DNA from 2 places in the Streptomyces sp. NPDC003032 genome. Region 1 is predicted to be linked to the other one. Evidence: riboswitches for the same ligand, from Rfam matches in the RefSeq annotation. Region 1 holds a riboswitch; the other holds the start of a gene.
The links. Region 1 has a riboswitch for glycine ahead of gcvT (glycine cleavage system aminomethyltransferase GcvT). Riboswitches for the same ligand answer to the same signal wherever they lie in the genome.
Positions count from the first base shown of each region.

Region 2: another riboswitch for glycine. It lies ahead of gcvP (aminomethyl-transferring glycine dehydrogenase); the one in region 1 lies ahead of gcvT (glycine cleavage system aminomethyltransferase GcvT).

Region 1 covers NZ_JBSFTT010000026.1:37,430-52,175, forward strand. Annotated here, with positions in the region: gene leuA (2-isopropylmalate synthase) at 1-1,317, shown strand, start outside; gene ACWDZ7_RS30350 (ABC transporter ATP-binding protein) at 1,314-2,123, shown strand; gene ACWDZ7_RS30355 (EF-hand domain-containing protein) at 2,197-2,409, opposite strand; gene ACWDZ7_RS30360 (GNAT family N-acetyltransferase) at 2,491-3,150, shown strand; gene ACWDZ7_RS30365 (alpha/beta hydrolase) at 3,225-4,802, shown strand; gene ACWDZ7_RS30370 (L-serine ammonia-lyase) at 4,812-6,212, opposite strand; gene glyA (serine hydroxymethyltransferase) at 6,372-7,631, opposite strand; gene gcvH (glycine cleavage system protein GcvH) at 7,643-8,023, opposite strand; gene gcvT (glycine cleavage system aminomethyltransferase GcvT) at 8,082-9,215, opposite strand; glycine riboswitch at 9,251-9,377, opposite strand; glycine riboswitch at 9,378-9,483, opposite strand; gene ACWDZ7_RS30390 (AAA family ATPase) at 9,627-10,346, shown strand; gene ACWDZ7_RS30395 (enhanced serine sensitivity protein SseB) at 10,416-11,195, shown strand; gene ACWDZ7_RS30400 (enhanced serine sensitivity protein SseB C-terminal domain-containing protein) at 11,347-12,120, shown strand; gene ACWDZ7_RS30405 (ABC transporter permease) at 12,429-13,433, shown strand; gene ACWDZ7_RS30410 (ABC transporter substrate-binding protein) at 13,536-14,746, shown strand, end outside.
Region 2 covers NZ_JBSFTT010000005.1:7,129-21,874, reverse strand. Annotated here, with positions in the region: gene ACWDZ7_RS08690 (PadR family transcriptional regulator) at 1-360, opposite strand, end outside; gene ACWDZ7_RS08685 (PhzF family phenazine biosynthesis protein) at 604-1,425, shown strand; gene ACWDZ7_RS08680 (CPBP family intramembrane glutamic endopeptidase) at 1,514-2,317, opposite strand; gene ACWDZ7_RS08675 (substrate-binding domain-containing protein) at 2,485-4,308, shown strand; gene ACWDZ7_RS08670 (glutamate--cysteine ligase) at 4,352-5,881, opposite strand; gene ACWDZ7_RS08665 (hypothetical protein) at 6,369-6,968, shown strand; gene ACWDZ7_RS08660 (DUF5999 family protein) at 7,281-7,487, shown strand; gene gcvP (aminomethyl-transferring glycine dehydrogenase) at 7,630-10,518, opposite strand; glycine riboswitch at 10,720-10,818, opposite strand; gene ACWDZ7_RS08650 (PRC-barrel domain-containing protein) at 10,962-11,339, shown strand; gene ACWDZ7_RS08645 (DNA polymerase IV) at 11,521-12,978, opposite strand; gene ACWDZ7_RS08640 (MerR family transcriptional regulator) at 13,024-13,638, opposite strand; gene ACWDZ7_RS08635 (bifunctional nuclease family protein) at 13,811-14,284, opposite strand; gene ftsR (transcriptional regulator FtsR) at 14,415-14,746, opposite strand, start outside.

The DNA.
Region 1 (14,746 bases):
CTGTACATCCCCACCTCGCCCGTCTGGCGCGACGTCGTCCTCGGGCGGTCGCGCGCCGAGGTGTACGACGTGGTCAAGGAGGCCGCCGCGCACATGGCGCGGCTCGCCGACGCGCGGCCGCACGCCGACATCCGCTTCCAGTTCGCCCCCGAGACGTTCAACCTGACCGAGCCCGACTACGTCCTGGACGTCTGCAACGGCCTGACCGAGCTGTGGGACGCGAGCCCCGACCGGCCCGTCACGCACAATCTGCCGGCGACCGTCGAGATCGCGACCCCGAACGTGTACGCCGACCAGATCGAGTACACGCACCGCAACCTCGCCCGGCGCGACTCCGTCATCCTCTCCGTCCACCCCCACAACGACCGCGGCACCGGTGTCGCCTGCGCCGAACTCGCCGTCCTCGCCGGGGCCCAGCGCGTCGAGGGCTGCCTGTTCGGCAACGGCGAGCGGACCGGCAACGTCGACCTGGTGACGCTCGCCCTCAACCTCTACGCCCAGGGAGTCGATCCGATGATCGACTTCTCGGACATCGACGCCGTGCGCGAGGTGGTCGAGTACTGCAACCGCCTGCCCGTGCACCCCCGCCACCCCTACGCCGGAGATCTCGTCCACACCGCGTTCTCCGGCACCCACCAGGACGCCATCAGCAAGGGCTTCGCCCATCACGCCCGCCGGGCCGCCGAGCTGGGCGTACCGGAGAGCGACGCGCCGTGGGACGTTCCGTATCTGCCCATCGACCCCGCCGACATCGGCCGCTCCTACGAGGCCGTCATCCGCGTCAACTCCCAGTCGGGCAAGGGCGGAATGGCGTACCTGCTCCAGACCCGGCACGGTCTCGACCTGCCGCAGGACATGCGGCCCGACTTCTCGCGCGTGGTACAGGAGGCCACCGACGAGAGCGGTCAGGAGGCGACGGCGAAGGAGCTGTACGAGCTGTTCCGCGCGACGTATGTCGCCCCCGGGCAGGACGGTGAGGTGGCGCTGAGCACCTGGACGGCCGACCGGGCCCCGGACGGCGCGCACCGCTTCATCTGCACCCTCCAAGTGGCCGACAGGACAGGGGACTACGAGGGCGTGGGCAACGGCCCGCTGTCCGCGTTCGTCGACGCACTCGCCGCCGCCGGGATCACCGTCGACATCCTCGACTACGCCGAGCACGCGGTGCGGGAGGGCGGCGCCAGCGAGGCCGTCGCGTACGCGCGGTGCCGGGTCGGCGACGCGGTCCGCTGGGGCGCGGGCCTGGACACCTCGGTCCTGACCGCGTCCGTGCAGGCCGTCCTCGCCGCGGTGAACCGGGCGGGGGCCACGCGGTGAGCCCCGCGGCACAAAGGAATTCGCCGCCCCCCGTCCTGCACGCGGACGCCGTCACCGTCGTCCGTGACGGCCGCCCCATCCTCGAAGACATCACCCTCACCGTCCGCCCCGGCGAGCACTGGGCGCTGCTCGGCGCCAACGGCGCGGGCAAGTCGACCCTGCTCAGCCTCTGCGGCGCCGTCAGCCACCCCACGCACGGCACGGTCGAGGTGCTCGGGCGCCGCCTGGGCAGCGTCGACCTGCGCGACCTTCGGGCGTACGTCGGTCATGTGAACCCGCGCCACCCTCTGCGCTCACCGCTGCCGGTCCGTGACGTGGTCCTCACCGGGCTGACCAACAGCACAGAACCGGTGCCGCGTCGGCGTCCGACGCTCGAGCAGGAGGAGCAGGCCGACCGCCTGATCGACCTGCTGGGCCTCGCGCACCGCGCCGACGCCCGTTGGCCCACGCTCTCCCAGGGCGAGCGCGGCCGCACGCTGATCGCGCGCTCCCTGATGCCGAGGCCCCGCCTGGTGCTGCTCGACGAACCGGCCACCGGCCTGGACCTGGCCGGACGGGAACGCCTGCTCGACAGCCTGGACTCCCTGCGCGGGACCCACCCGGAACTCGCCACGGTCCTGGTCACGCACCACCTGGAGGAGCTGCCCGCCGGCACGACCCACGCGCTGCTCCTGCGCGACGGCCGCGCGCTCGCCTCCGGCGAGGTCGGGGACGTACTGACGAGCGACCGGATCAGCAAGTGCTTCGACCATCCTGTGCGGCTGGAGCGCAGGGAGGGCCGCTGGAGCGTGCGTACGCACCGCTGAGGGATATGAGGGACAGGGATGACGGAGGGCCCGGCGCAACCCATGAACCATGCGCCGGACCCTCCACCCACGACTACTTGTTCAGGCTCGCCCAGAACTCGTCGAAGGACAGCCGCTTGTCCGCGTCGCTGTCCTTCGTGCCGATGACGGCCTCGGCCACCGTCTCGGTCATGTAGAAGTCGCCCATCTTGGCCATGGCGCTCTTCCACTCGGCCGCCGTGATGAAGCCGTCGCCGTCCGCGTCGAACTGGTCGAACGTCTTGCGCGCTTCCTCGATGTCCGCCACCGGATCCACCCCTTCTTGGTGCACTACTGACGGGGGTTAGGGTAACGGCCGTCCCGGGACCAGATCACAAGGAGTACGCCCATGGCCAGTGCCTCTGCCGAGCTCGGGGCCATCCTCGACGCCGCCGCACGCGGCGATTTCCCGCCACCGGACGGCACCACCACCGTCGTACCGCAGTCCGGCCACCGCGACGCGGGCGTGATCGCCTTCACGGCGCACTCCGTCGTCTTCACCGACGAGGACCCCGGGTGGGTGCGGTCCACGCTCGCCTCGCTCGACTGCGATCCGCTGGCGGCCACCATGAGCGCGCGCTTCCACGGCGCCTTCCTGGAACGGACGGGACGTACGACGGACACCATCGACCTCCTGACCGCCGCCACCGCCCGGCCCGGCGCCCCCGACCCGCGCCTGGAGCTGCGCGAGCTGGACGACCCGGACCATCCGCGCGTCGTCCGGGCCCGCAAGCGCCGCGACGACGTACGGGTGTGGGCGGCGGCGGGCGGCGGTGTGCTGGTCCTCGGCCGGGGCGTCGCGGGCCGCTGGGAGACATCGATCGAGGTCGAGGAGGACGTACGCCACCGGGGCCTCGGCCGCGCGCTGGCGAGCGCGGCACGGCACCTCATACCGGACGGTGACGTGGTGTGGGCGCAGCAGTCACCGGGCAACGCGCGCAGCGTCCGGACCTTCCAGGCGGCGGGCTACCGCCCGGTGGGCTCGGAGGCGCTGTTCTTCGCGCCCTGACCCACGCGAATGGCCGCGCCGCAGCTGTGCCCCGCCGTCCCGCCGCGCCCCGCAGGCCCCTAGGAGGAGCCCCCTTGAACCTCGCACCCCGCCTCCGCCGCCCCGCGCCCCTCGCCCTGGTCGCCCTCACCACCGCGCTGGCGCTCGTCGGCTGTACCGCGGGGAGCGGCGCGGAGCCCGGCGGGAACAAGGACGTTGATCCCGCCGCCCGGGCCGACCTCAAGCGCTTCTACGGCCAGAGGCTGACGTGGCACCGGTGCGGCGACGGCCTCCGCTGTGCCCGCCTCACCGTGCCCCGCGACTACGCCCACCCCGAGAACGGCAAGACCTTCGTCCTGCCGGTGGCGAAGGCGGCCACGGCGGCGCCCGGTGAACGCATCGGCTCGCTCGTCTACAACCCGGGCGGCCCTGGCGCCTCCGGAGTGAGCGACCTCACGTCGGACAGCGGCGAGGTCTTCAGCGCCGGGGTGCGTGCCCGCTTCGACATCGTCTCCTTCGACCCGCGGGGCGTAGGCGGCAGCCGACCCGCGGTGAAGTGCGCGGAGGCCGACGACGAGGACGGGTCGGACGGCGCCCCGGACCCCATCAGCCCCGAGACCCGTGACCAGCGCCACCGCGCCCTCGCCGTGGCGCACGCCGGCGCCCTGGCGTGCGTGAAGGGCAGCGGCGGCATCCTGCGCCAGGTCGGCACCGAGGACGCGGCCCGCGACATGGACGTCCTGCGGGCGGCCCTCGGCGACCGGAAGCTGACCTTCATGGGCTGGTCCTACGGCACGAGCCTCGGCACCTCGTACGCCGAACAGTTCCCGCACCGCGTCCGCGCCCTTGCCCTGGACGGCGCCATCGACCCCTCCTTGACCTGGTCGGAGCGGGCCGTCAGCCAAGGTGCGGGCTTCCGCGGGGCCGTCGAGGACTACGCCGAGCACTGCGCGGACATCGCGGGGGACAGCTGCCCCGGTGTCACCCCGGAGGAGATATCGGAACTGATCGACGAGCTGTACGAGAAGGCGGCGCGCGAGCCGCTGCCGGTCACCGACGGCACGGCGTACGAAGTGGACGCGCGGACGCTGCTCGACGTCGTCACGGCCGCGATGTACAGCCCGGAGGACGACTGGGAACCCCTGTCCGACGCACTGCGCGAGGCCGCGGACGGCGACGCCACCCGCATCGCCGAACTGGCGGAGGGCCCCAGCACGGGCACCACCACCAGCACCGCCACCAGTTCCAGGACCAGCGCCGACAACGAGGACGAGGCCCTCCTCGCCGTCAGCTGCCTGGACACCCCCCACCCACGCGGCGCCCGCCCCTACTGGGACGCCCTCGCCACCGCCGACAAGGCCGCCGGCGTCTACGGCACGTCAAGCGTCGTCGACGAACTCACCTGCAAGGACTGGCCCGCCGGCACCCAGCACCCGCACCGCGTCCGCGCCGGGGACGGCGTCCCACCCGTCCTGGTCGTGGGCACCACGGGCGACCCGGCGACACCGTACGAGGAGGCGGAGAGCCTCGCGGACCAGTTCCCCGGCGGCATGCTCCTGACGTACGAGGGCGTGGGCCACACCGCGTACGGCCGCGGCAACGGCTGCGTCACGGACGCGGTGGACGACTACCTCATCGACCTGAAGCGGATCCGCCCCGACACGACCTGCTAGCCCAGCTCCTCAGCACTCGATGATGTTCACCGCGAGCCCACCCCGAGCCGTCTCCTTGTACTTGACGCTCATGTCCGCGCCGGTCTCCTTCATGGTCTTGATGACCTTGTCGAGGGACACCTTGTGGGAGCCGTCGCCCCGCATCGCCATCTTCGCGGCCGTCACGGCCTTCACGGCCGCCATGCCGTTGCGCTCGATGCACGGGATCTGGACGAGGCCGCCGACCGGGTCGCAGGTCAGGCCGAGGTTGTGCTCCATGCCGATCTCGGCGGCGTTCTCGACCTGCTCGGGGGAGCCGCCGAGGACCTCCGCGAGGGCGCCGGCCGCCATCGAGCAGGCCGAGCCGACCTCGCCCTGGCAGCCGACCTCGGCGCCGGAGATGGAGGCGTTCTCCTTGAAGAGCATGCCGATCGCGCCCGCCGCGAGCAGGAAGCGGACCACGCCCTCGTCCCTCTCCTCCTGGGAGGAGCCGCCGGGCACGAAGTTCATGTAGTAGTGCAGGACGGCCGGGATGATGCCCGCCGCGCCGTTCGTCGGGGCGGTCACGACGCGGCCGCCCGCGGCGTTCTCCTCGTTCACGGCCATGGCGTAGAGCGTGATCCACTCCATCGAGCGGGCCTGCGGGTCGCCCTCGGCGCGCAGCTGGCGGGCGGAGTTCGCCGCGCGGCGGCGGACCTTCAGGCCGCCCGGCAGGATTCCCTCGCGGGACATGCCGCGGGAGACGCACGCCTGCATGACCCGCCAGATGTCGAGGAGGCCCTCGCGGATCTCCTCCTCGGTGCGCCAGGCCTTCTCGTTCTCCAGCATCATGGCGGAGATGGACAGCCCGGACTCCTGGGCGAGCCGCAGCAGCTCGTCGCCGGTGCGGAAGGGGTACTTGAGGACGGTGTCGTCCGGCACGATCGGGTTCTCGCCCGCCGCGCCCTCCTGGTCCAGCACGGTCTCGTCGACGACGAAGCCGCCGCCCACGGAGTAGTACGTCTTCTCCAGGACGAGGGCGCCCTCACGGTCGTACGCGAAGATCGTCATGCCGTTGGCGTGGTACGGCAGGGCCTTGCGGCGGTGCAGGACCAGGTCCTCGTCGAAGTCGAAGCCGATCTCGTGCACGCCGAGGAGGTTGAGGCGTCCGCTGCTCCTGATCTCGTCGACGCGGCCGTCGGCGCTCTCCACGTTCACCGTGCGCGGCGACTCGCCCTCCAGGCCGAGCAGGACGGCCTTCGGGGTGCCGTGCCCGTGGCCGGTCGCGCCGAGCGAGCCGAACAGCTCGGCCCGTATCGCGGTGGTGTGGGCCATGAGGCCCTCGTTCTTGAGGCGGCTCGCGAACATGCGAGCGGCGCGCATCGGGCCGACCGTGTGGGAGCTGGACGGGCCGATGCCGATCGAGAACAGGTCGAAGACCGAGATGGCCACGGAGGACTCCAAGGGTTATTGGTAGACGCCGTTGTCTGCCGGGGTGGTGCAGAAATCGGGGCGTGCGCCGGGCATGAGCGGGGGCACCGCGCTCACTGTGTTCACTTCCAGTGTGCGTGGTGCCCCGACGTTACGTACGAAGGAAAGCGTACGAAACCACTACAGGTTGGGGTACAGGGGGTGCTTGTCGGCCAGGGCCGAGACCCGGGCCTTCAGGGCGTCCGCGTCGAAGCCCGGCTTGAGGGCCTCGGCGATGATGTCGGCGACCTCACGGAAGTCGTCCTCCTGGAAGCCGCGCGTGGCGAGCGCCGGGGTGCCGATCCGCAGGCCCGAGGTGACCATGGGGGGCCGCGGGTCGTTCGGGATCGTGTTGCGGTTGACCGTGATGCCGACCTCGTGGAGGCGGTCCTCGGCCTGCTGCCCGTCAAGGTCGGAGTCGCGCAGGTCCACCAGGACCAGGTGCACGTCCGTGCCGCCGGACAGGACGTCGACGCCGACGGCCTTGGCGTCGTCCCGGACCAGGCGCTCGGCCAGGATGCGGGCGCCGTCCAGGGTGCGCTGCTGGCGCTCCTTGAACTCGTCCGAGGCCGCGACCTTGAAGGAGACGGCCTTCGCCGCGATCACGTGCTCCAGCGGGCCGCCCTGGAAGCCGGGGAAGACCGCGGAGTTCAGCTTCTTCGCGAAGTCCTTGTTGCGCGCCAGGATGATACCGCCGCGCGGGCCGCCCAGCGTCTTGTGCGTGGTGGAGGTCACCACGTCCGCGTACGGCACCGGGTTCGGGTGCAGACCGGCGGCGACGAGACCGGCGAAGTGCGCCATGTCGACCCACAGGTACGCGCCGACCTCGTCGGCGATCCGGCGGAACTCGGCGAAGTCCAGCTGACGCGGGTAGGCGGACCAGCCCGCGATGATCACCTTGGGGCTGTTCTCCTTGGCCAGGCGCTCGACCTCGGCCATGTCGACCAGGCCGGCCTCGTCCACGTGGTACGGGACCACGTTGAACTGCTTGCCGGAGAAGTTCAGGCGCATCCCGTGGGTGAGGTGGCCGCCGTGCGCCAGGTCGAGGCCGAGGATCGTGTCGCCGGGCTGGGCGATCGCGAAGAGGGCGGCCTGGTTGGCGGAGGCGCCGGAGTGCGGCTGGACGTTGGCGTACTCGGCGCCGAACAGCTCCTTGACGCGCTCGATCGCGAGTCGCTCGGCGACGTCGACGTGCTCACAGCCGCCGTAGTAGCGGCGGCCGGGGTAGCCCTCGGCGTATTTGTTGGTCAGGACGGTGCCCTGGGCCTCCATGACGGCGACCGGAGCGAAGTTCTCCGAGGCGATCATTTCGAGGGTCGACTGCTGGCGGTGGAGCTCGGCGTCGACGGCGGCGGCGACGTCCGGGTCCAGCTCGTGGAGAGGGGTGTTCAGAAGCGACATCGGGGAGATCCTTAGCTGCCGGAGAACTCGGTGTACTCGTCCGCGGAGAGCAGGTCCTTCGGCTCCTCCGTGGTCCGGACCTTGAAGAGCCAACCGCCCTCGAACGGCGCGGAGTTCACCAGCGACGGGTCGTCCACGACGTCCTGGTTGGCCTCGACGACCTCGCCGGTCACCGGGGAGTACAGGTCGCTGACCGACTTGGTCGACTCCAGCTCGCCACAGGTCTCGCCCGCGGTCACCGTCTCGCCGACCTCCGGAAGCTGCACGAAGACGACGTCACCGAGCGCGTTGGCCGCGTGCTCCGTGATGCCGACCGTCGAGACGCCCTCCTGGGCGTCCGACAGCCACTCGTGCTCCTTGCTGTAACGCAGCTGCTGGGGGTTGTTGCTCATGACCTGAATTCTCCTGTACGCGGGTGGGTGCTGCGGAACGGGAAAGATGTGCGGGGGGTCACTTCTGACGCTTGTAGAACGGCAGCGCCACGACCTCGTACGGCTCGTGGGTGCCCCGGATGTCCACGCCGACGCCCGGCGTGCCCGGGGCGGCGTGCTCCGCGTCGACGTACGCCATGGCGATCGGCTTGCCCAGCGTCGGGGACGGGGCGCCGGAGGTGACCTCGCCGATGACCTCGCCGTCCGCGACCACGGAGAAGCCCGCGCGCGGGACGCGGCGGCCCGAGGCGATCAGGCCGACGAGCTTGCGCGGCGGGGCGGACTCGGCGCGCTCGGCGGCGGCCGCGAGCGCCGCGCGCCCCACGAAGGTCTCCGCCTGCGACGTCTTCTCGAACTTGACCACCCGGCCGAGCCCGGCGTCGAACGGCGTCAGCTCGGCGGTCAGCTCGTGCCCGTACAGCGGCATGCCCGCCTCCAGGCGCAGCGTGTCGCGGCAGGACAGGCCGGCCGGGACCATGCCGACGGGCGTGCCCGCCTCCATGAGCGCGTTCCACAGCTTCTCGGCGTCACCGGGAGCGACGAACAGCTCGAAGCCGTCCTCGCCGGTGTAGCCCGTGCGGGCGATCAGTGCGGGGACGCCCGCGACAGTGCCGGGCAGGCCCGCGTAGTACTTCAGGCCATCCAGGTCGGCGTCCGTGAGGGACTTCAGGATGCCGGGGGACTCGGGGCCCTGGACGGCCAGCAGCGCGTACGCGTCGCGGTCGTCGCGGACCTCCGCGTCGAAGCCGTCGGCGCGGGCGGTGAGCGCGTCCAGCACGACCTGCGCGTTGGAGGCGTTGGCGACCACCATGTACTGGGGGGCCTCGGCCTCACCGAGGCGGTAGACGATCAGGTCGTCCAGAATGCCGCCGTCCTCGGCGACGATCATGGTGTAGCGGGCGCGGCCGACACCGACGGAGCCGATGTTGCCGACCAGCGCGAAGTTCAGGAAGTCCACGGCCTCAGGGCCGGTGACGGTGATCTCGCCCATGTGGGAGAGGTCGAAGAGACCGGCCTTGGCGCGCACGGCGTTGTGCTCGTCGCGCTCGCTGCCGTACCGCAGCGGCATGTCCCAGCCCGCGAAATCGGTCATGGTCGCGCCGAGCGCCCGATGGACGCCATCGAGTGCGGTCAGACGGGGGGCAGTGCTCATGAAGGGAACTCCCAGGGCATGACGGGCGAGGTCGATCCTCCCCATCTGTCATCGGAACCTGAGAGGTTCGCCGAGAGCGTCCCGATCTTCGAGAGGATCGGGGGCCCGCCGGCTTGCACCTTGGGTGGGGCCGACGGCTGCCGGCCCGCTTTTCAGATGTGCCTCGCCCGCGCGGTACGGGGCCTGAGAGATTCAAGGGAGGGACTTGCTCCTTCGGCGCCCCAGCACGTCGTACGACGGCTGCCGGGGACTCTCCCGCGCGGATTCAAACGGCCGGTATGGAGTTGGCGGGCACATCATTGCACGCGGCGCGGGCCAGGGGGACTGGTGGTCCGACTCGCGGTCAGGGAATTCCCTTGTGCCGCATTACCTTCTCTTTACACTTGCCGGGGAAAGCAGTACGTGACCGCTATGGGGAGGCCGATCACGGTGCGCAGCAGGACGAGTGTGTACGCCACGACCACTTACGCCACAGGCAGCTACGCCACGACCACGGGAGTGGCGCTGCCGAAGCAGGCTGCCGCCCCGGTCCGGGAGGGCTGCGGCCCGCACCCCGTGGCCGTCGTCCGCGATCTGCGGCAGCGGGCCGGCCACAGCCCGCACCGCCTCACCTTCGACGAGGGCGACCTGGTCGTCGTCTCCGGGCTGCCCGGTGGCGGAAAGTCGACGCTGATGCGGCAGGCCGTGACGGGGCCCCGCATCGACTCCCAGGACACCCGGGACCGCTGGGCCCGCCGGATGCCCCGCCTGCTGCCGTACGCGGTCTACCGCCCCCTCGTCCGCCTCGCGCACTACGCGGGCCTGCGCCGCGTCCTGCGCTCCGGGGCCGGCGTCGTCGTACACGACTGCGGCACCCAGCCCTGGGTGCGCCGCTGGCTCGCCCGTGAGGCCGCCCGGCGCGGCAGGACACTGCACCTGCTGCTGCTCGACGTGCCCGCGGACACCGCCCTCCAGGGCCAGCGCGAGCGCGGCCGGGGCGTCTCCCGGTACGCCTTCGCGCGCCACCGCAGAACGGTCGGCCGGCTGGTGGGCGCCGCCGAGCGCGGCGACCTGCCGCGCGGCTGCGGCTCGGCGGTGCTCCTGGACCGTGCGGCGGCGCAGGTGCTGCGGGGGATCGCCTTCGACCGCTGAGGGCGGCCGACGCTAGGGTTCAGCCGCAGGCAGAGGGCAGCAGAGCGGTCGCGAGCAGGGGTTGGACAGATGGACTTTCCGGCGCAGGCACACGCCCATCCGTACGGCGGATGGCCGGGCAACGAACTCGAAGAGGTCCTCGCGGCCTCCCTCGGCGGCCCCGCGTCGGCGGGCGCCCGGATCGTCGAGGTCCTCGGGCGCAGCCGGATATGGATCCCGCTGCCGAACGGCGGCGGCCCCGACAGCGCCACCCTGGACCTGCCGACCCTGGAGATCGACGGGCAGGCGTACGTCCCCGTCTTCACCTCCGAGCAGCAGTTCCGCCAGGCCCTCGGCGACGCGGCGGACCGCATGGGCTGCACGGTGGCGCCCGCCGTCGAGTTCGCCCGCGGGCTCCCGCCGCAGCTGGGCATCGCGCTGAACCCGGACGGCACTGTCGGGGCCCCGCTGCCGCCGCCCGCCGTCGCCGAGCTGTGCCGGGCCGGACGCACCCCGCTGGACGGGCCCGCGGCCGGCGGCCGTGTCCGCCTCTTCGAGCCGGACTGGAAGGAGGACCCCGTGGACTTCCTGGCCGCCGCCGGCACGGAGTTCGAGGCGACGGGCGTCGTGCTCACCGCGCGCCGCTGCCTGGCCGCCATCGAGACGGACGAGCCGACCCTCTTTGTCGGCGTCGAGCTGTCCACGTGGGAGGGCGCCGCCCGCGACCTGCCGATGGAGGCCCTGGGCCGCGCCCTCGGCCGGGTCCCGGTGGGCTGGCCGGTGAACCTCGTCCTGCTCGACGTGGCGCAGGACCCGGTGGGCGACTGGCTGCGCGCCAAGGTGCGGCCGTTCTACCAGCGCCAGGCCTGAGCCCGCACCGGTCCGGGCGAGACGTTGGGCGAGTCCCTGGGCGAGACGCTGAGGCGCGTACGTCAAGTCCGCGCCCAGATCGCCGCTTAAGCTGGTTCCATGGCCCGGCCGGGCACATGTTCTCGGGTTCTTGGTGAAGGGGCGGTTACGGGTGAGTGCGTCGGGCACGGCTGCGGCCGGGCAGATCGAGCAGATGCTGCGCCAGGTGACGCCGGGGCGTTACGACGCGTACGAGGCACTGCTGCGCGCGCTCGCCGCCGACCAGGTGTGGATGCTGCTCTGGCACGGCCAGGCCGGCTCCCCCGACGCCCAGTACGGGAACATGGAGGTCGAGGGCCTCGGCTACGCCCCCTGTGTGACCTCCGCCCAGGAGCTGTCAGCCAGTGGCTGGAACCGCAGCTATGAAGTGGTGCGCGGCGTCGACGTCTCCCGCACCCTCTACCCCGACCACTACGGCCTGTGGCTGAACCCGCACGCCCCCGGCGGCGGCGTCGGCATCCCCTGGCTCGATCTGCGCCGCATCGCCACGGGCCTGGACCTGCTGCCCGCGGGACCGCTCAGGCTCACCGAGCCGAGCATCGAACTCCCCCAGTTCTACGCCCTGTTGACGCAGAACGCGCACCGCACCCCCGCCGTGCGCTCGCTGCGCCGCGCCTGGGTGCAGCCCGCGCTCGGTGCGCCGTATCTGGCCATCGGCCTCGACGTGTACGACACGTCGCCGCCGTCGGTCGACGCGGTGCGCGCGATGATGCGGCAGTCCATCGCCGCCGTCCCGGAGGGCCTGCCTGTCTCGACCGTCGCGATGTCCGACGACTACGACCCGGTCGCCATGTGGCTGCGGGCCAACGCCCGCCCGTTCTACGACCGCGAGGCCCAGGCGGCCCCGGCGCCCGCGGGCGGGTATGGCTACCCCGCGCAGTACTGACCGGTACTGAGCAGCTCGAACGGACACGATGTCCGTTCTGATGCAGGTGGGGCCCTATGGACCCCCGTGCAGTCTTGCACCCCAACTGCCCCGTGTTCGCCCCTCGTTCACTCGCGTCCGCATAACGGAACACCTCGATCAGCATCACGGTTGCGCATCCATTCCCCGTCAAGTCTGGTAACAGATCACGACGTGGATGAAGACTCCCGCTCCAGGGGCTTTCGCCCCCTGGGTACGACGGACTGATCACGTCGCTACAGCGGCAAGTGCGGGCCGGTCACCACCGGTTGAGAGGGGTCCCTGCCACGATGACGGCACCATTGCATGACACACCTGCGGACGCGGACCCGACCGAGGACGTCGCTCCCGCAGTTGGTGCAGGGGTGAAGAAGGTCGAGGGCCGTTCCCTCAAGCAGATCGCCTGGAACCGCCTGAAGCGGGACAAGGTCGCTCTCGCGGGCGGCATCACGGTGGTCGTCCTGGTCCTGGTCGCTGTCTTCGCCCCCCTGATCGTCAGCCTGCTGGGCCATCCGCCCAACGACTTCCATCAGGAGAAGCTCGACGAGCTGACGAACCTCCCCAAGGGCGCGCTCGGCGGCATGAGCAGCGACTTCCTCTTCGGGGTCGAGCCCAACAAGGGCCGTGACGTCTTCAGCCGCATCGTCTACGGCGCGCGGATCTCGCTCCTGGTGGCGTTCCTCGCCGCCATCGTCGCCGTGGTGCTCGGCACGCTGTTCGGGATCATCGCCGGTTACTTCGGCGGCTGGGTCGACGCGCTGATCAGCCGCGTGATGGACGTGCTGCTCTCCTTCCCGCAGCTGCTCTTCATCATCTCCCTCGTCTCCGTGCTCCCCGACGACCTGCTCGGCCTGACCGGCTCCAGCGTGCGCGTCGCGATCCTCGTCCTGGTCATCGGCTTCTTCGGCTGGCCCTACGTCGGACGGATCGTCCGAGGCCAGACGCTCTCGCTCCGTGAACGCGAGTACGTCGAAGCGGCCCGCAGTCTCGGCGGCGGCAAGCGCTACATCCTCTTCCGCGAGCTCCTGCCCAACCTGGTCGCCCCGATCACCGTCTACGCGACGCTGATGATCCCGACCAACATCCTCACGGAAGCGGCCCTCAGCTTCCTCGGCGCCGGTGTGCGGCCGCCGACCGCCTCATGGGGTGGCATGCTGCGCGACGCGCTCGAAACGTACGAGCACGACCCGATGTTCATGGTCTTCCCGGGTGTGACGATCTTCATCACGGTCCTGGCCTTCAACCTCTTCGGTGACGGGCTGCGGGACGCGCTCGACCCGAAGGGGACGCGTTAGAAGTCCTCGACCGACTTGCCCCTGCCGCATGTCAGGTGGCTCTATCCATGGTTCTCCGGCAGCTCAAGGCCAAGGACCGCGAATCTCGGAGGTTACGAGAAAATGCCCACAGTTTCCTCGAAACGACGGCTCACCGCTGGTGCGGCCCTCGTCGTCGCGGCGCTGGTGACCACCACGGCCTGTGGCAGCGGTGACGGTGACGGCGGTGACGGCGGCAAGGGAGCCGGTTACAACGCGGCGCTCGACAAGGTCGCCAACGCGTCCAAGAAGAAGGGGGGCACGCTGAGGATGGTCGGCAAGCAGGACCTCGACTCCGCCGACCCCCAGCGCGCCTACTACGGCATGTCGTGGGACTTCATGCGCTTCTACACCCGGCAGCTGGTGTCCTACGACACCAAGCCGGGCAAGGCGGGCACGAAGCTGGTCCCGGACCTCGCCACCTCCAACGCCAAGATCTCGGACGACGGCAAGACCTACACGTACAAGCTGCGTGATGGCCTGACCTGGGAGGACGGCTCCAAGCTGACCTCCAAGGACGTGAAGTACGGCATCGAGCGCGCCTGGGCGACGGACACCATCACCGGCGGCCCCGGCTACATCAAGCAGACGCTCGACCCCAAGAGCAAGTACAAGGGCCCTTACAAGGACACCTCGAAGCAGGGCCTCGACGCGATCGAGACGCCCGACGACCAGACCATCATCTTCAAGCTGCCCAAGCGCAACGGCGACTTCGAGCAGTTCCTGGCGATGCCGAGCGGCTCCCCGGTGAAGGCGGCCAAGGACACCAAGGCCAAGTACACCCAGCGTCCGTTCTCCTCCGGCCCCTACAAGTTCCAGCAGTACAAGGCCGGCAAGAAGATCGTCCTGGTCCGCAACGACAAGTGGAAGAAGTCCTCGGACCCGATCCGCGCGGCGCTGCCCGACAAGATCGACGTGACGATCTCCGCCAACCTGGAGGAGAACGACAAGAAGCTGATGGCGGGCGACTACGACGTCGACCTCAACGGCACGGGCATGACCCAGTCCGGCCGTGTCACTGCTGTCACGGACCACAAGGACAGCGTGGACAACATGCACACGTCCTTCGTGCGTTACGTCGCGCTCGTCCACACGGCGGAGCCCTTCAACAACGTGCACTGCCGCAAGGCAGTCTTCTATGCCACGGACTTCGCCGGACTGCAGCAGACCCGAGGAGGCAAGGTCGCGGCCGGCGACGTCGCCAACAGCACGTTCCCCGTGGCGATCCCGGGACACAGCGACTACGACCCGTACGGGGTTCTGAAGCGCAGTGCTCTGAAGGGCAAGGCCAAGGA
Region 2 (14,746 bases), on a different contig from region 1:
GCCGGCGTCGGTGAGCGAGAAGAGCTTCTTGCCGCCTTCGCTCGCACTGCTGATCAGGCCCTCGTCCTCCAGGAGCTGGAGGGTCGGGTAGACCGAACCGGGGCTGGGCTTCCACGCCCCGCCGCTGCGCTCGGCGATCTCCTGGATCATCTCGTAGCCGTGCATGGGCCGGTCCTGAAGGAGGGCCAGGATCGACGCGCGCACATCGCCGCGCCGCGCCCTGCCCCGCGGGCCACCCCGTCCGCCGCGGCCACCCCAGGGACCTCCGGGGCCACCGGGCCCACCGAAGCCAGGGCCGAACGGGCCGAACGCACCGCGACGGCCGCCTCCGTGCTCGTGTTGAAAACCATGGGAACGCATGACGATCACTCCTTCTTTCTATCCGATCGTCGATCAATCGCGTCTCTATCGCGATGCTTCAACGATATATCGGAAGACATCGCATGGCAACACCTTTCGCAAGGCCGGGCGCCCTTGTCCCAGCAAGGCACAATCTCCGCAGCCCATCACCCCGCGCGCCACCACCCCGCAGGCCACCCCCCAGTCCACTCACTCGCAATTGGCCTTACCGCGACCGCTCCGCGGCCCTCTACCGTCAGCCCTATGCCGACTTCCCACCGCATCCGCATCGTCGACGCCTTCACCGACCGCCCCTTCGCCGGCAATCCGGCCGGGGTCCTGCTCCTCGACGCCTTCCCCGACGACACCTGGCTGCAGCACGTGGCCAGGGAGGTCAACCACGCCGAGACCGCGTTCGCCCACCGTCTCCCCGAGGGCGGCGAGGCGGACTGGGCCCTGCGCTGGTTCACACCGGCCACCGAGGTGGACCTGTGCGGCCACGCCACTTTGGCCGCCGCTCACGTCCTGCACACCACCGGCGCCGCCACCGGCCCGGTAAGCTTCGCCACACGCGGCGGCATCCTCACGGCGACCGCTCACGAGGACGGCACCCTCACCCTCGACTTCCCGACCGCCCCGCTCACCGCGGCCGACGTGCCCGACGGCGTCGGCGAAGCCCTCGGCGCCGAGCCGCTCGCGGCGTACGACACGGGCCGGCACATCGGTGACCTGCTGGTCGAGCTGGCCGACGAGAAGACGGTGCGGGCGCTCACCCCGGACCACAAGGGCCTCGTACGCCACTCCAAGCGCGGCATCATCGCCACGGCCCGAGCCGAAGACCCCTCCGGCGGCTACGACTTCGTCTCGCGCTGCTTCTTCCCCCGCGTCGGCATCGACGAGGACCCCGTGACGGGCAGCGCCCACACGGCCCTCGCCCCCTTCTGGGCCGAGCGCCTCGGCCGCGCGGAGGTGACAGGACTTCAGGCCTCGCCCCGCACCGGCCTGGTCCGCACGGAGCTGCGCGGCGAGCGCACCCTCCTGACGGGCAGCGCGGTCACGGTCATCGAGGGCGAGCTCTTCGCCTGACGGCGGCCCCGTCCGCGTACAGCACTGTGGGGACGTACGAGAAATCCGTACGTCCCCACAGCCACGCCCCGAGTCGCCCCACGCCACCTCACGCAGGCGTAGGCAGCCACCCCACCTTCCCCGCGAGCAGCGCGTATCCGACGAACGCCCCGACATCCAGCAGCGAATGGGCCACGACCAGCGGCCCGACCCGCCCCCACCTGCGGTAGAGCAGCGCGAAGACCACACCCATGGCCAGGTTCCCGACGAACCCGCCGATGCCCTGATACAGGTGGTACGAGCCGCGCAGCACCGAACTGCCCACCAGCGCGGCCATCGGCGTCCACCCCAACTGCCCGAGCCTGCGCAGCAGAAAGCCGACGACGATCACTTCCTCCAGGACCGCGTTCTGCACCGCGGACAGCACGAGGACCGGGTACTTCCACCACACGTCCGGCAGCGCCTCCGGCACCACCGTCAGGTTGAAGCCGAGACCTCGGGCCGCGAGGTAGAAGGCGATCCCGGTACCGCCGATCACCGCGGCGACAACCGTGCCGCGCCCCAGGTCCGGCCATGGCCGCGCCCGGTCGAACCCGATCGTCCGGAAGCCCGCCCCCTCCCTCAGCAGAAGGTGCGCGACGAGCGCGACCGGCACCAACGCGCTGGTGATCCCGAACAATTGCCACGCGAGATCAAGCCATGGCCGCCCCGGCGCCGCCGACGCGTTCATCGTGGCCGCCTGGTCCTTCAGACCGCCCGGTCTGGTGACCGACCCGACAAAGCTGATCAGCGCGGACACGCCGCTCGCCCCCAGCGAGAGGGCAAGGACGAGCAGCGTCTCGTCCCGCAGCGTTCGCCGCGACAGCTTGTCCGTGGGGAAAGAACCGGCCATCGGCCCCGGCTCCGCTTGCACTGACGCCTCCAGTTGAGTAATCCCGCCTCATCCCCATCCTCGTCCCGCTAGGGTCTCGAAAGAAGTTACGAAAATCGTGTGCGACAGGCCGAGGGGGAAGGCCGCCGGTTCCGGGCGTACCGCCCCCTCTTTCCTTGCTTCATCACTCAAGGAGGGGCACCACCGCCATGGGACGTCACAGCTTGCCCGATGAGCACGGGACGGGCGCGCCCGACCCCCGGCCGCGCGCCCGTGGCCGCACGGTCGCCATCGCCGCGGCTCTCGTTCTCGTGGTCGCGGGAGGCGCGGCGGCGGCGGTCCGCAGCGGAGTGCTCTCCCTCGGCGGCTCCTGCGACGACGACGCCGTACGTCTGGACGTCGTCGCCGCTCCCGATGTGACCCCCGCCCTGCGCGCCGCCGCCGACGACGCCCGCGAGAAGGAGATCACCTCGGACGGGCACTGCATCGACGTACGCGTCACCGCCCGCGACTCGTACAAGGTCGCCGACGAACTCCGGGCAGGCAAAGACGGTTCGGAGTACGACGCATGGGTCCCCGACTCCGACCTGTGGGTGCGGCGCGTCAGCCTCGGCACCAAGCAGACGAAGGTCTCCCCCGCGGGCAACATCGCCTCGTCACCGGTCGGCATCGCCATGCTGCCGCCCGCCGCCGAGTCGTTGGGCTGGCCCAGAAAGACGTACGACTGGCCGGAGTTGACCGCGGCCACCATGAAGGACGGCAAACCGCGCCTCGGCGCCGCCGACCCGGCGCGCAGCGCGACCGGTCTGCTCGCGCTCGCCAAGCTGGGCGCGTCCGCGAAGAAGCAGGGCGGAAAGGACGGTGAGACCCAGGCCGCCGCCATGGCCAAGGCGCTGTCCACACGCACCTCCGACAGCGACGGCCAGCTCCTGGACACCCTGGCCTACGACGAATCAAGCACCGCCAATGGCACCGAAGGCACGGGAGGCACCAAAGCCGGAAAGGGCGTCGGAAAGGACGCCCCCCGCCCCAACCAGGCGCTGATCCTCTCCGAGCAGGCATCGTTCACGCACAACGCGTCGGTGGGCCAGGAGCGCCGCCTCGACCTCTTCTACCCCAAGGACGGCTCGCCCCAGCTCGACTACCCGTACACGCTGGTCGCGGACGACAAGATGTCCACCGACACGAGCCGCGCGGCGCTGCGCTTCATGACGATGTTCAGCGACGAGGACGGCCGGAGGATCCTGGCGGAGCACGGGTTCAGGACCGACCCCGACCAGCCATCCGACAAGCTCGTCACCGCCGCCGGAGGCCGCACCCCGCAGCCGTACGCGGGCGAGGCCACCGAGCCGCCCTCCGACAAGCAGATCCAGGAGACCCTCGGCATGTGGACGATCACCGTGCAGAGCGCCCGCCTCAGCACGGTCGTCGACGCCTCGGAGTCCATGCGCCAACTGGTGCCCGGCCGCGCCCAGTCCCGTATGGAGGTCACCAAGGGCTCGCTGCTCAGGGCCCTCGCGGGGTTCACGGACAAGGACGAGATCGGCCTGTGGGAGTTCGCCACCCGGCTCGACGGCCCCCGCGACTACCGCAAGCTGCAGCCGACCGAACGGCTCGGCGACCGCGAGGGCGGCGCGACCCACCGCGACAGGCTCTCGAAGGCGTTCAGCGGTCTGCAGCCCGTGCCGGGCGGCGCCACCGGCCTGTACGACACCACGCTCGCCGCCTACAAGGAAGCCAGGTCGACGTATGCGAGCGGCAAGTTCAACGCCCTCGTGATCCTGACCGACGGCGTCAACCAGGACCCCGGGAGCATCTCGCGCAGCTCCCTCATCGCACAGCTGGAGGACCTCTCCGAACGCGAGCAGCCGGTGCCGATCATCGCGATCGCCGTCGGTCCCGACGCGGACAAGGACGAGGTCCAGCAGATCGCCGCGGCCACCGGCGGCTCCGGCCACCAGGTCGACGACCCGGCGCAGATCCACGCGGTCATCCTCAAGGCCATCATGGAGGCCGGCAGCAGCCAGGGCTGACCCCGGCCGACAGGGCCACGCCTGGCCCTGCCCGCCCGCGGCCTCAGCCGGCCGGCGTCGTCGGCACCGCCGGTGCGAAATGCCCCACCGGCCACATGTGCACCGGCTCGCCCTCATGCATCAGCCGGCAGTAGCGCTGGGTGGTCGCGGCCAGTGCCGCCTCCCTGGTGAGCCCGCCCTCCAGGGCACGGTGGTACGTCGCCGCCTGCCACGACGCGCCGTTGACCCGCCGCCGGCACCGCTCCTCGATCACTCCGAGGTACAGCTCCCGGTCGGCGCGCTCCACACCCCACGCGTCGAGCCCGGAGGCCGCGAGCGGCAGCAGTTCATCGCGTACGAGGTCGACGGCCGGCAGCTCGACGGTGCCGCCGAGCCTGCCGCGCCGCGGCCACCGCAGCCGGGCGTCGATGCCGTGGCGGCACGCCGCGTCGAAGTTCTGGGCGGCGGCCTCGAAGGACAGCCGGGTCCACACGGGCCGGGCCTCCTCGGCGAGCGCCCGCACGAGCCCGTAGTAGAACGCGACGTTGGCGATGACATCGGTGACGGTGGGCCCGGCGGGCAGTACGCGGTTCTCGACGCGCAGATGCGGGACGCCGTCGGCGATGCCGTACACCGGGCGGTTCCAGCGGTACACGGTGCCGTTGTGCAGGACGAGTTCGCCGAGCCTCGGCACGCCGTCCGCGTCGAGGACGTCCAGTGGGTCCTCCGCGTCCATCAGGGGCAGCAGCGCGGGGAAGTACCGCAGGTTCTCCTCGAAGAGCTCCAGCGGCCCGGTGATCCACCGCTCGCCGAACCAGGTCCGCGGCCGCACCCCCTGGACCTGCAGTTCGGGCGGTCGCGTATCGGTGGACTGGAGGAAGAGCGGCGGCCGCGACTCGCGCCACAGCTCACGGCCGAACAGGAACGGCGCGTTGGCGCCCACGGCGATCTGTGCCGCGGCGATGGCCTGCGCCGCGTTCCACACATCGGCGAACCGGCCCGGGGTGACCTGGAGGTGCAACTGCACGGACGTGCACGCCGCTTCGGGCGCTATCGACGTCGATGTGCAGGTCAGCCGCTCCACGCCTTGGATATCGAGGGCGAAACGCTCACCGCGCGCCGCCACGATCTGCTCGTTCAGAAGGGCGTAGCGGTCCACGTCGGAGAGGTTCGCGGAGACCAGATCGGCTTTGTTCAGCGTCGGGAGTATGCCGATCATGACGATGCCCGCGTCCAGCTCGTTCGCTTTTCTATGGGCATAGTTGAGACCGGTGCGTACTTCTTCGGCGAGCCGGTCGAGAACGCGTCCGCCGAGCCGGTGCGGGGCAATGTTCACTTCCAGATTGAACATTCCGAGTTCCGTCTGGAAATCCCGGCTCGCGATGCGCTCCAGAACCTGCGCATTCAACATTCTCGGCAGTCCGTCGGGCCCGGCGAGATTCAGCTCGATCTCCATGCCCATCAGATTCCTGGGCCGATCGAACCGCTCCTCCTCCAACAGCCGATCCAGCCCCGCGAGGCACTCCCGGAGCTTCCTGCGGTACTGGTGCCGATCGGACAGGTCGAACGCGCCCGCCACGACCTTCTCACCCATCGAAGTGTCCCTCCTCGAATGGGCAGCCAAGGATCCGGCCGCTGCTGTGTACGGGGGATGATGCCCAGGCAATGTGATCGATAACGCCCCGCGGCGGCCCACCGGACAGTACGCTCGGTACCGTTGCCGCCAGGCACATTCGCCGGGCATGCGGCACGGTGAAGATTCCCTTCCGAAGGACCTGGTCAAAAGCACCGACGGGAATCGGCCGACCGCTCGGCCCGTGGAATACGAGGTCACCGAAGTGACGCCCATGTGAAATCGTGATAAAACCCTCGTAAAGACGACCTGATAACGCCTTGCCCGCAATATCGACCGCGTCTAGATGAAACATGCTTTGAACACGGCTCGTATAAACTCCGCACTCTAGGCAGAGAGTTGGCGCTCGCGGTCCCCCGGCCCCCGCCCCTCTGACCCAGAGCTGACAGCGCCGTCACGCACCTGCCCCCGCTCCACCGTGCCTGTCGAATGAGAGAGGCGACCCACCATGCCGCTGCACGTCCTCCCTGCCCCCGCCCCCGCCCTGCGCAGCGTTCTCGCGGCACTCGGTTCCCCCACAGCCGTACGCGAGGCGCGCACCCCGTCCCTGCGTGCCGCCCAGGGTTCCGTGAGCCCCGAACTTCCGTTGCCCGTGCACGTGTTGGGACGCACCACTCCAGAGGGCACCATTCCAGAGGGCGCCGCGCCCACCCGCCTCGCCGGCTGGCGCTTCATGATCCGCTGCGGGGAGCGCGCCCTCGCCGCGGCGGACACGATGCTCACCCCCGACGGCTGGGCCTTCTCGCACTTCTTCGAAGGCCCCTACATCGCCTCCACCGAACGGGCCCTGCGGCACGCCGAGGCCATGCCGATGCCCTGCCAGCCCCGGCTGCTCTCCGTACCCGAGCTCTACATGCTCACGCTCTGGCTGCACCGCGACTGCACGGACGACGGCACCGAGGCCCCTCTCTCCCCCACCGACCTGCTCGTACCCCTCGCGCCCGCCCCACCCGGCATCGCGGCCCACCGTCCCCACCGTGTCGCCGAGTTGCTCCCGGTCCTCGCCCATCGCCTGACGCCGTCGCCCCTGCTCGGCTCGCCCGCCTGACGTCGCCACGCCCCTCTTGTCGCACGTGCCCCGCCGCCCCTGGCGGCGGGGCATCGCGCTGCCCCCACCCAGGTGGACTAGCCCAGTCGGGCCACACCGAACCCCCCGAAGAGACACTGGAGTTGGGCTGAACCGTCCGGGCGGGTGATACGTCATTAAGCAGTAGGAACCGCTGCAGCAAAATCCCTGCGGATTGACGCCCGTGGGGCAACACTGGGACCGGACCGACTACAACGGGGGGCGGTTATGCATACCGCATCGAGCCACAGGACTGACGTCACAGCCATCTCACCGCAGCGAAAGAACCCTTCCATGTGCCAGCACCAACCACCGTGCCCGACAGCCGACTCCGCCGACCGGGAGGCCGCGCTCCTCATGGCGAGCCACCCGGAGCAGGGCTGGAGCCTGCTGTGCAACGGCGTCCTGCTCTTCGAGGACACCGGTGAGCTGCTGCCGGACGGCCAGATCATCGCCCCGCACCGACCGCTGGGCACCGACCAGATCATGACGGCCGCCTGATCACCACCGGCACACCCGCACGGACGTACGACCAGCACCACGCAGCACCGAACAACCGCACAGCGGAACGACCGAGGGGCCGGCCCGGAGAGAACTCTCCGAACCGGCCCCGACGCATGCCCGTGCCACACGGGCGCCGTCATCAGTCCTCGTAGGCATCCAGCGGCGGGCAGGAGCAGACGAGGTTCCGGTCGCCGTACGCCTGGTCGATACGGCGAACCGGCGGCCAGTACTTGTCCGACGCGGCGACACCGGCCGGGAAGACGGCCTCCTCGCGGCTGTAGCCGTGCTCCCACTCACCGCCGAGCGCGGCCGCGGTGTGCGGCGCGTTCCGCAGGGGGTTGTCGTCGGCGGCCCACTCGCCGGAGCCGACCTTCTCGATCTCCCGGCGGATGGCGATCATCGCCTCGCAGAACCGGTCGATCTCGATCAGGTCCTCGCTCTCCGTCGGCTCGATCATCAGCGTCCCCGCGACGGGGAACGACATGGTCGGCGCGTGGAAGCCGTAGTCGATGAGCCGCTTGGCGATGTCGTCGACGCTGACGCCCGTCGCCTTGCTGAGCGGCCGCAGGTCGATGATGCACTCGTGCGCGACGAGCCCGGCGGGACCGGTGTAGAGCACCGGGTAGTGCGGCTCCAGGCGCTTGGCGATGTAGTTGGCGGAGAGCACCGCGACCTGCGTGGCCCGCTTGAGCCCCTCGCCGCCCATGAGACGTACGTACGACCAGGAGATCGGCAGGATCCCGGCGGAACCCCACGGCGCCGCGGAGATCGGACCGACACCGGTGTCGGGGCCCGCGGCGGGCTGCAGCGGGTGGTTGGGCAGGTAGGGCGCGAGGTGCTCGCGCACACCGACCGGGCCGACGCCGGGGCCGCCGCCGCCGTGCGGGATGCAGAACGTCTTGTGCAGGTTCAGGTGCGAGACGTCGCCCCCGAAGTGCCCCGGCTTGGCGAGCCCCACCAGGGCGTTGAGGTTGGCGCCGTCGACGTACACCTGACCGCCGGCCTCGTGCACCGAGGCGCAGATGTCGGCGACGTGCTCCTCGAAGACACCGTGCGTCGAGGGGTACGTGATCATCAGCACGGCCAGCTCGTCGCGGTACTTCTCGATCTTGGCGCGCAGGTCCTCTATGTCGATCTCACCGTCATCGGCGGTCTTCACGACGACGACCTTCATGCCGGCCATGACGGCGCTCGCCGCGTTCGTCCCGTGCGCGGAGGACGGGATGAGGCAGACGGTGCGCTGCTCGTCGCCGTTGGCCCGGTGGTACCCGCGTACGGCGAGCAGCCCGGCCAGCTCGCCCTGCGACCCGGCGTTGGGCTGCAGCGAGACCTTGTCGTACCCGGTGACCTCGGCCAGCCGCTCCTCCAGCTCACGGATGAGGGTGAGGTAGCCCTGCGCCTGCTGGGCGGGCGCGAAGGGGTGCAGCTGCCCGAACTCGGGCCAGGTGACCGGCTCCATCTCGGTGGTCGCGTTGAGCTTCATGGTGCAGGAGCCCAGCGGGATCATGCCCCGGTCGAGCGCGTAGTCGCGGTCGGCCAGCCTGCGCAGGTAGCGCAGCATCGAGGTCTCGGAGCGGTACTGGTGGAAGACCGGGTGCGTGAGGTAGTCGTCCGTACGCAGCAGACCCTCGGGCAGCGTGTCGGAGACGGACGCGTCGAGCGCCTCTATGTCGGCCTCCACCCCGAAGGCACCCCACACGGCGGCAAGTTGCTGGCGCGTGGTGGTCTCGTCGCAGGCGAGTGAGACGTGGTCGGCGTCGACCCTGTGGATGTTGACGCCGCCTTCGCGGGCGGCCGAGACCAGCTCGCCGGCCCTGCCGGGCACGCGCACGGTCAGCGTGTCGAAGTACGCCTCGTGGACGACCTCGACGCCCCCGGCCTTCAGACCCGCGGCGAGCAGCGTCGCGTACCGGTGGGTGCGCCGCGCGATGGCCTTGAGCCCGTCGGGACCGTGATAGACGGCGTACATACCGGCCATGACCGCCAGCAGCACCTGCGCGGTACAGATGTTGCTCGTGGCCTTCTCGCGGCGGATGTGCTGCTCACGGGTCTGCAGCGCGAGCCGGTACGCCTTGTTGCCGTCGGCGTCGACGGAGACACCGACGAGCCGCCCGGGCAGGCTGCGCGCGAACTTCTCGCGCACCGCCATGTAACCGGCGTGCGGCCCGCCGAATCCCATCGGCACACCGAAGCGCTGCGTCGTCCCGACCGCGATGTCCGCGCCGAGCTCACCGGGCGAGGTGAGCAGCGTCAGAGCGAGCAGGTCGGCGGCGACGGTGACGACGGCACCGAGCTCGTGCGCCTGGTCGATCAGCGGCTTTATGTCGCGTACGACGCCGGAGGCGCCGGGGTACTGCATCAGCACGCCCACGACGCCGCGCTCGGCGACCTCGGCCGGGATGCCCTCGCTCAGGTCGGCGACGACGATCTCGACGCCGGTGGGCTCGACACGGGTCTGGATGACGGCGATGGTCTGCGGCAGCACATCGGCATCCACGACGAAAACGCCGTCCTTGACCTTGCCCATGCGCCGCGACAGCGCCATGGCCTCGGCGGCGGCGGTGCCCTCGTCGAGCAGCGAGGCCCCCGAGGTGGGCAGACCGGTCAGCTCGGCGACCATGGTCTGGAAGTTCAGCAGCGCCTCAAGGCGTCCCTGCGAGATCTCGGGCTGGTACGGGGTGTAGGCGGTGTACCAGGCGGGGCTCTCCATGACGTTCCGCAGAATGACGGGCGGCGTGAACGTCCCGTAGTACCCGAGCCCGATCATCGAATCGAGAACCTGGTTACGGTCCGCGAGCGAGCGCAGCTCGGCGAGAACCTCGGCCTCGGTACGGGCGCCCGGCAGCTTGAGCGCCTCGGCGTTCTTGATCACATCCGGCACCGCGGCGGCCGTGAGCTCGTCGAGCGAGCCGTATCCGACCTGGGCGAGCATCTTGGCCCGCGCTTCCGCATCGGGCCCGATGTGCCGCTGCTCGAAGGGGATGCCCTGTTCGAGCTCGGAGAGCGGGATGCGATTGGTGGCAGTCATTGCGGAGGCCTCCTGGTCTGCGCGACCTACGAGGGGTACCACGGCGTGGGTACCCGGACGGCCTCCCCCTCTGTCATCTCAACCTGAGAGCTTCACCGGGCGACACCTACGTCCTGCGTAGACGTCGTCCGACTTTCACCGTCGGTGAGGAAGGGATCCGAACGTGCCCGCCCGTACGCCCGCCCTGCTTTCCAGAGTGACCTCGTCCATGCGGTACGGGTGCCTGAGAGATTCCGGGGAGGATTTGCTCCTTCGGCGCCTCCGGAATCGTGACCCGGAGAGCTCTCCCGCACGGGGTCAGCAGCCATCCGTCAGCCTACCAGCGAGGAACACAGCCGTTCCCTCGAGTGGCCGCCTGCCCCGAAGTGCTCTTACGTAGGGAGTACGAGCGGACAAAGATGAGTTATGCCCACATCGGAGACCCGCGACCAGCTGGAGGGCCCGTGCAGACCGACATCGATCCGCGCAACCTGATCGGCCGCAAGGCGTTCGACCGGAACGGGGCCAAGATCGGCACGATCGACGAGATCTATCTCGACGACGCCACCGGCGCACCGGAGTGGGCCGCCATACGCACGGGCCTGTTCAGCCGCGACGCCTTCGTCCCCCTCGAACCGAGCGAACTGGTCGACGACGGCACCCTCCGCATTCCCTTCGACCGCGCCCTGATCAAGGACGCCCCCGACTTCGGCGTGGGCCGCCATCTCTCTCCCGCCCAAGAGCTCCAGCTCTACCACCACTACGGCCTGGACACCACGCTCCCCCACCCCCCACCCCCCGACCACAACTTCGGCCCCCTAACAGACCCGGACCCCTCCTGACCCCACACCCGACACGCCAGGACCAGTCCTGACACCACCCCACGGGCAGGCGTCGCAGACCCAGCCCGCGCTGAACTCCACACCCGCGGACAGATGGCGGCCCAGACCCGCCCTCAAACAGCGTCACCGAAGCCGCCCCCCGCTCGCCGCCGACCCTTCCTCCTGAGCCGACCTGGACCGACTACCCCGCACCCACGCCTCCCGTCCCAGTAGCCACCACCGCCCCCTCGCCCCGCACCCCCACCAGCGGCAACGGATCGGCCGGTGTCAGCTTCGGGTCGTCCGTTCTGAATGTCCGCACCCGGCCCGGTTCCGACCCCGGTGTCTCGAAGCGCACGGTGACCCGGCCCAGGCCGCTCCCCTGCACCCAGCCGTGCCCGTACTCGGTGTGCCGCACATCGTGCCCGGCCGCCCACCGCCGCTCCGGCTCCGGGGGCGGCACCGGCTCCTCGGCGCTCTCGCCGACCTCAGACCGCTCCCCGTGCACCGCTTCCCCGGGCACCGATTCGTCCACCTCGGCCCCGGTCTCCTCCGCAGCCAGCGCCAGCGCCTGCGCTTGCGCCTGCGCTTGCGCCTGCGCGAAAAGGTCCTCCTGCGTGTAGTCGGCGAGCCCCGTGACCCCGACCCCGAGCAGCCGCACCCCTCCCGTGGTGTCCACGGACTCCAGCAGCCGCGCTGCGGCCTCCCGCACCACCCCGGGGTCGTCCGTGGGGCCCCGCAGCGTCTCGGACCGCGTCAGCGTCGAGAAATCGAACCGCCGCACCTTCAAGACGATGGTCCGCCCCGAGTGCCCCGCAGCCCGCAGCCGCTGCACACACCGGTCCGCGAGCCGCGCGACCTCCGTCCTGACCCGCACCCGGTCATGGATGTCCACGTCGTACGTGTCCTCGACGCTGACCGACTTCGTGTCCCGCTCCGCCACCACGGGCCGCTCGTCGCGCGCCAGCGCCATCGCGTACAGGGAGACCCCGTGCGCCTTCCCGAGCAGCCGTACGAGCTCGTCCTCCCCTGCCTCCGCGATCTCCTCGACCGTGGTGATCCCGGCCCGCCGCAGGTGGTCCCCGGTGGCCGGCCCCACCCCGGGCAACGTACGCACCGACATCGGCCCCAGCAGCGCCCGCTCCGTCCCCGGCGCTATCAGCACGAGCCCGTCCGGCTTCGCCTCCTCCGAGGCGATCTTCGCCACCATCTTGGAGACAGCGAGCCCCACCGACCCCGTCAGCCCGGTCGCGGCCCTGATGTCCACCCGCAGCCGCTCCCCCACCGCCCTGGCCGACGCCTCGTCGTCGGCGACACCACCCGCCTCCAGGTCCACGAAGGCCTCGTCCAGACTGAGCGGCTCCACCAGCGGCGACAGCTCCCGCAGCAACGCCATCACCTGCTCGCTGACCTCGCGGTACAGCCCGAAGCGAGGGACGAGATACGCGGCGTTCGGCGCCAGCCGCCGCGCCTGCCCCATCGGCATCGCCGAGTGCACACCGAACCGCCGCGCCTCATAGCTGGCGGTGGCCACGACACCCCGCGGCCCGAGGCCGCCCACCACGACGGCCTTCCCGCGCAGACTCGGCTTCGCGGCCTGCTCGGCGGACGCGTAAAAGGCATCCATGTCCAGATGCAGAATCGTCGGCGCGCTTCTCACATCTCCGATGCTGCCCTACGCCACTGACAATGCCCCGACGACGGCTCAGACCGCCCTGTTGCGCCGCCTGGCCAGCTCGTCGGCGGGGTTGTGCCCGACGAGCGTCTCGCCGGTGTCGACGCGCTCTCCGTGCAGCTGGGACAGCGCCGCCTCGACGTCACGCCACACCACACCCACGGCGATCCCGAAGATCCCCTGGCCGCCCTGGAGCAGCTCATGGACCTCGCTGGACGACGTGCACTCGTAGACCGTCGCCCCGTCGCTCATCAGCGTCATCCGCTCAAGATCACGGAACCCGCGCTCCCGCAGATGCTGGACCGTCGTACGGATGTTCTGCAGCGATACCCCGGTGTCCAGGAACCGCTTGACGACCTTCAGGACGACGACGTCCCGGAAGCTGTAGAGCCGCTGGGTACCGGAGCCACCGGCGGCACGCACACTGGGCTCGACCAGGCCCGTCCGGGCCCAGTAGTCGAGCTGCCGGTATGTGATGCCCGCGGCCGCGCACGCAGTCGGACCGCGGTACCCGATCTGCTCGGAATTCTCGAACGTCGCGTCCCCGCTCCCCTGGACCGCCATCGGATTCGGAGAGTGATCGGCCGCGCTGCCGTGAAACGGGTACGGACCACCCACCGCCGTACCGTCGCCGCTGCTTCTCACGCCGACCTCCGTCCTTGACCTGCCTGCACGACGGTAGGCAGTCACCAGGGGCTCGTCAACGATCGCCACACTCGCCACGCCGAGTGATAATCACCCTGAGAGTGGTTTCCCGCACCTCGCCGCGGGGAAAGGCTAACCGAATGGTCCGAAGCGGGCCGCCGGGAGCGCCGGCTCACTGGCTGTTGGTACCGAAGTCCTCGGGCGAGATCTGGTCGAGGAACTCGCGGAACTTCTCCACCTCGTCCTCCTGCTCGTCCGGGATCGCGATGCCGGCGTCGTCCAGAACACCGTCACTGCCGTAGATCGGCGTGCCGGTGCGCAGCGCCAGCGCTATGGCGTCGGACGGCCGCGCGCTCACCTCCACCCCGCTGGCGAAGACCAGTTCGGCGTAGAAGACCCCTTCTCGCAGGTCCGTGATGCGCACTTCCGAGAGCTCCTGGCCCACCGCGTCCAGCACGTCCTTGAACAGGTCGTGGGTCAGCGGCCGTGCGGGTGCCATGCCCTGCTGTGCAAAAGCGATGGCGGTCGCCTCACCTGGACCGATCCAGATGGGGAGGTACCGGTCGCCTCCCACTTCACGCAGGAGCACGATCGGCTGGTTGGAGGGCATTTCGACCCGGACACCTACGACGTCGAGCTCGTTCACACAGCAACCCTAGGACGTGGCCGGCAGGTTTGGGTAGTCGGGCACCCGCCGAGTACCGGCCGGGGACTCCGCGAGTGCCCTCCGAATGCCCGTTGAATCGGGGCGGTATCAGGGAGGAATCGGGACGGAATCAGGGCAGTCTGACCCCGAGCGCGGTCTGTACGAGGGCCGAATGCAGCCTCCCGGTGAGACCCGCCAGCTCTCTGGTACGGGCCTCGGCATGGGCCCTGGTCTGCGGATTGCGGTGCCGCCGCAGCGGCGCGACCACCTGGTCGACGAGCCCGGCCTCCCGGTCCGCGGCGGCCTTCATGGCCCGCAGATGGCGTGGCTCGATTCCGAACCGGCCGAGTTCGACGACGAGGGAGGCGACCGTGACGGCCTCCGCGTCGTAACCGCCGTCCGGCAGCTGCGCGACCAGCCCGTACGTCTCCCACTCGGCGAGCTGCCCCTCGTCGATCTCCG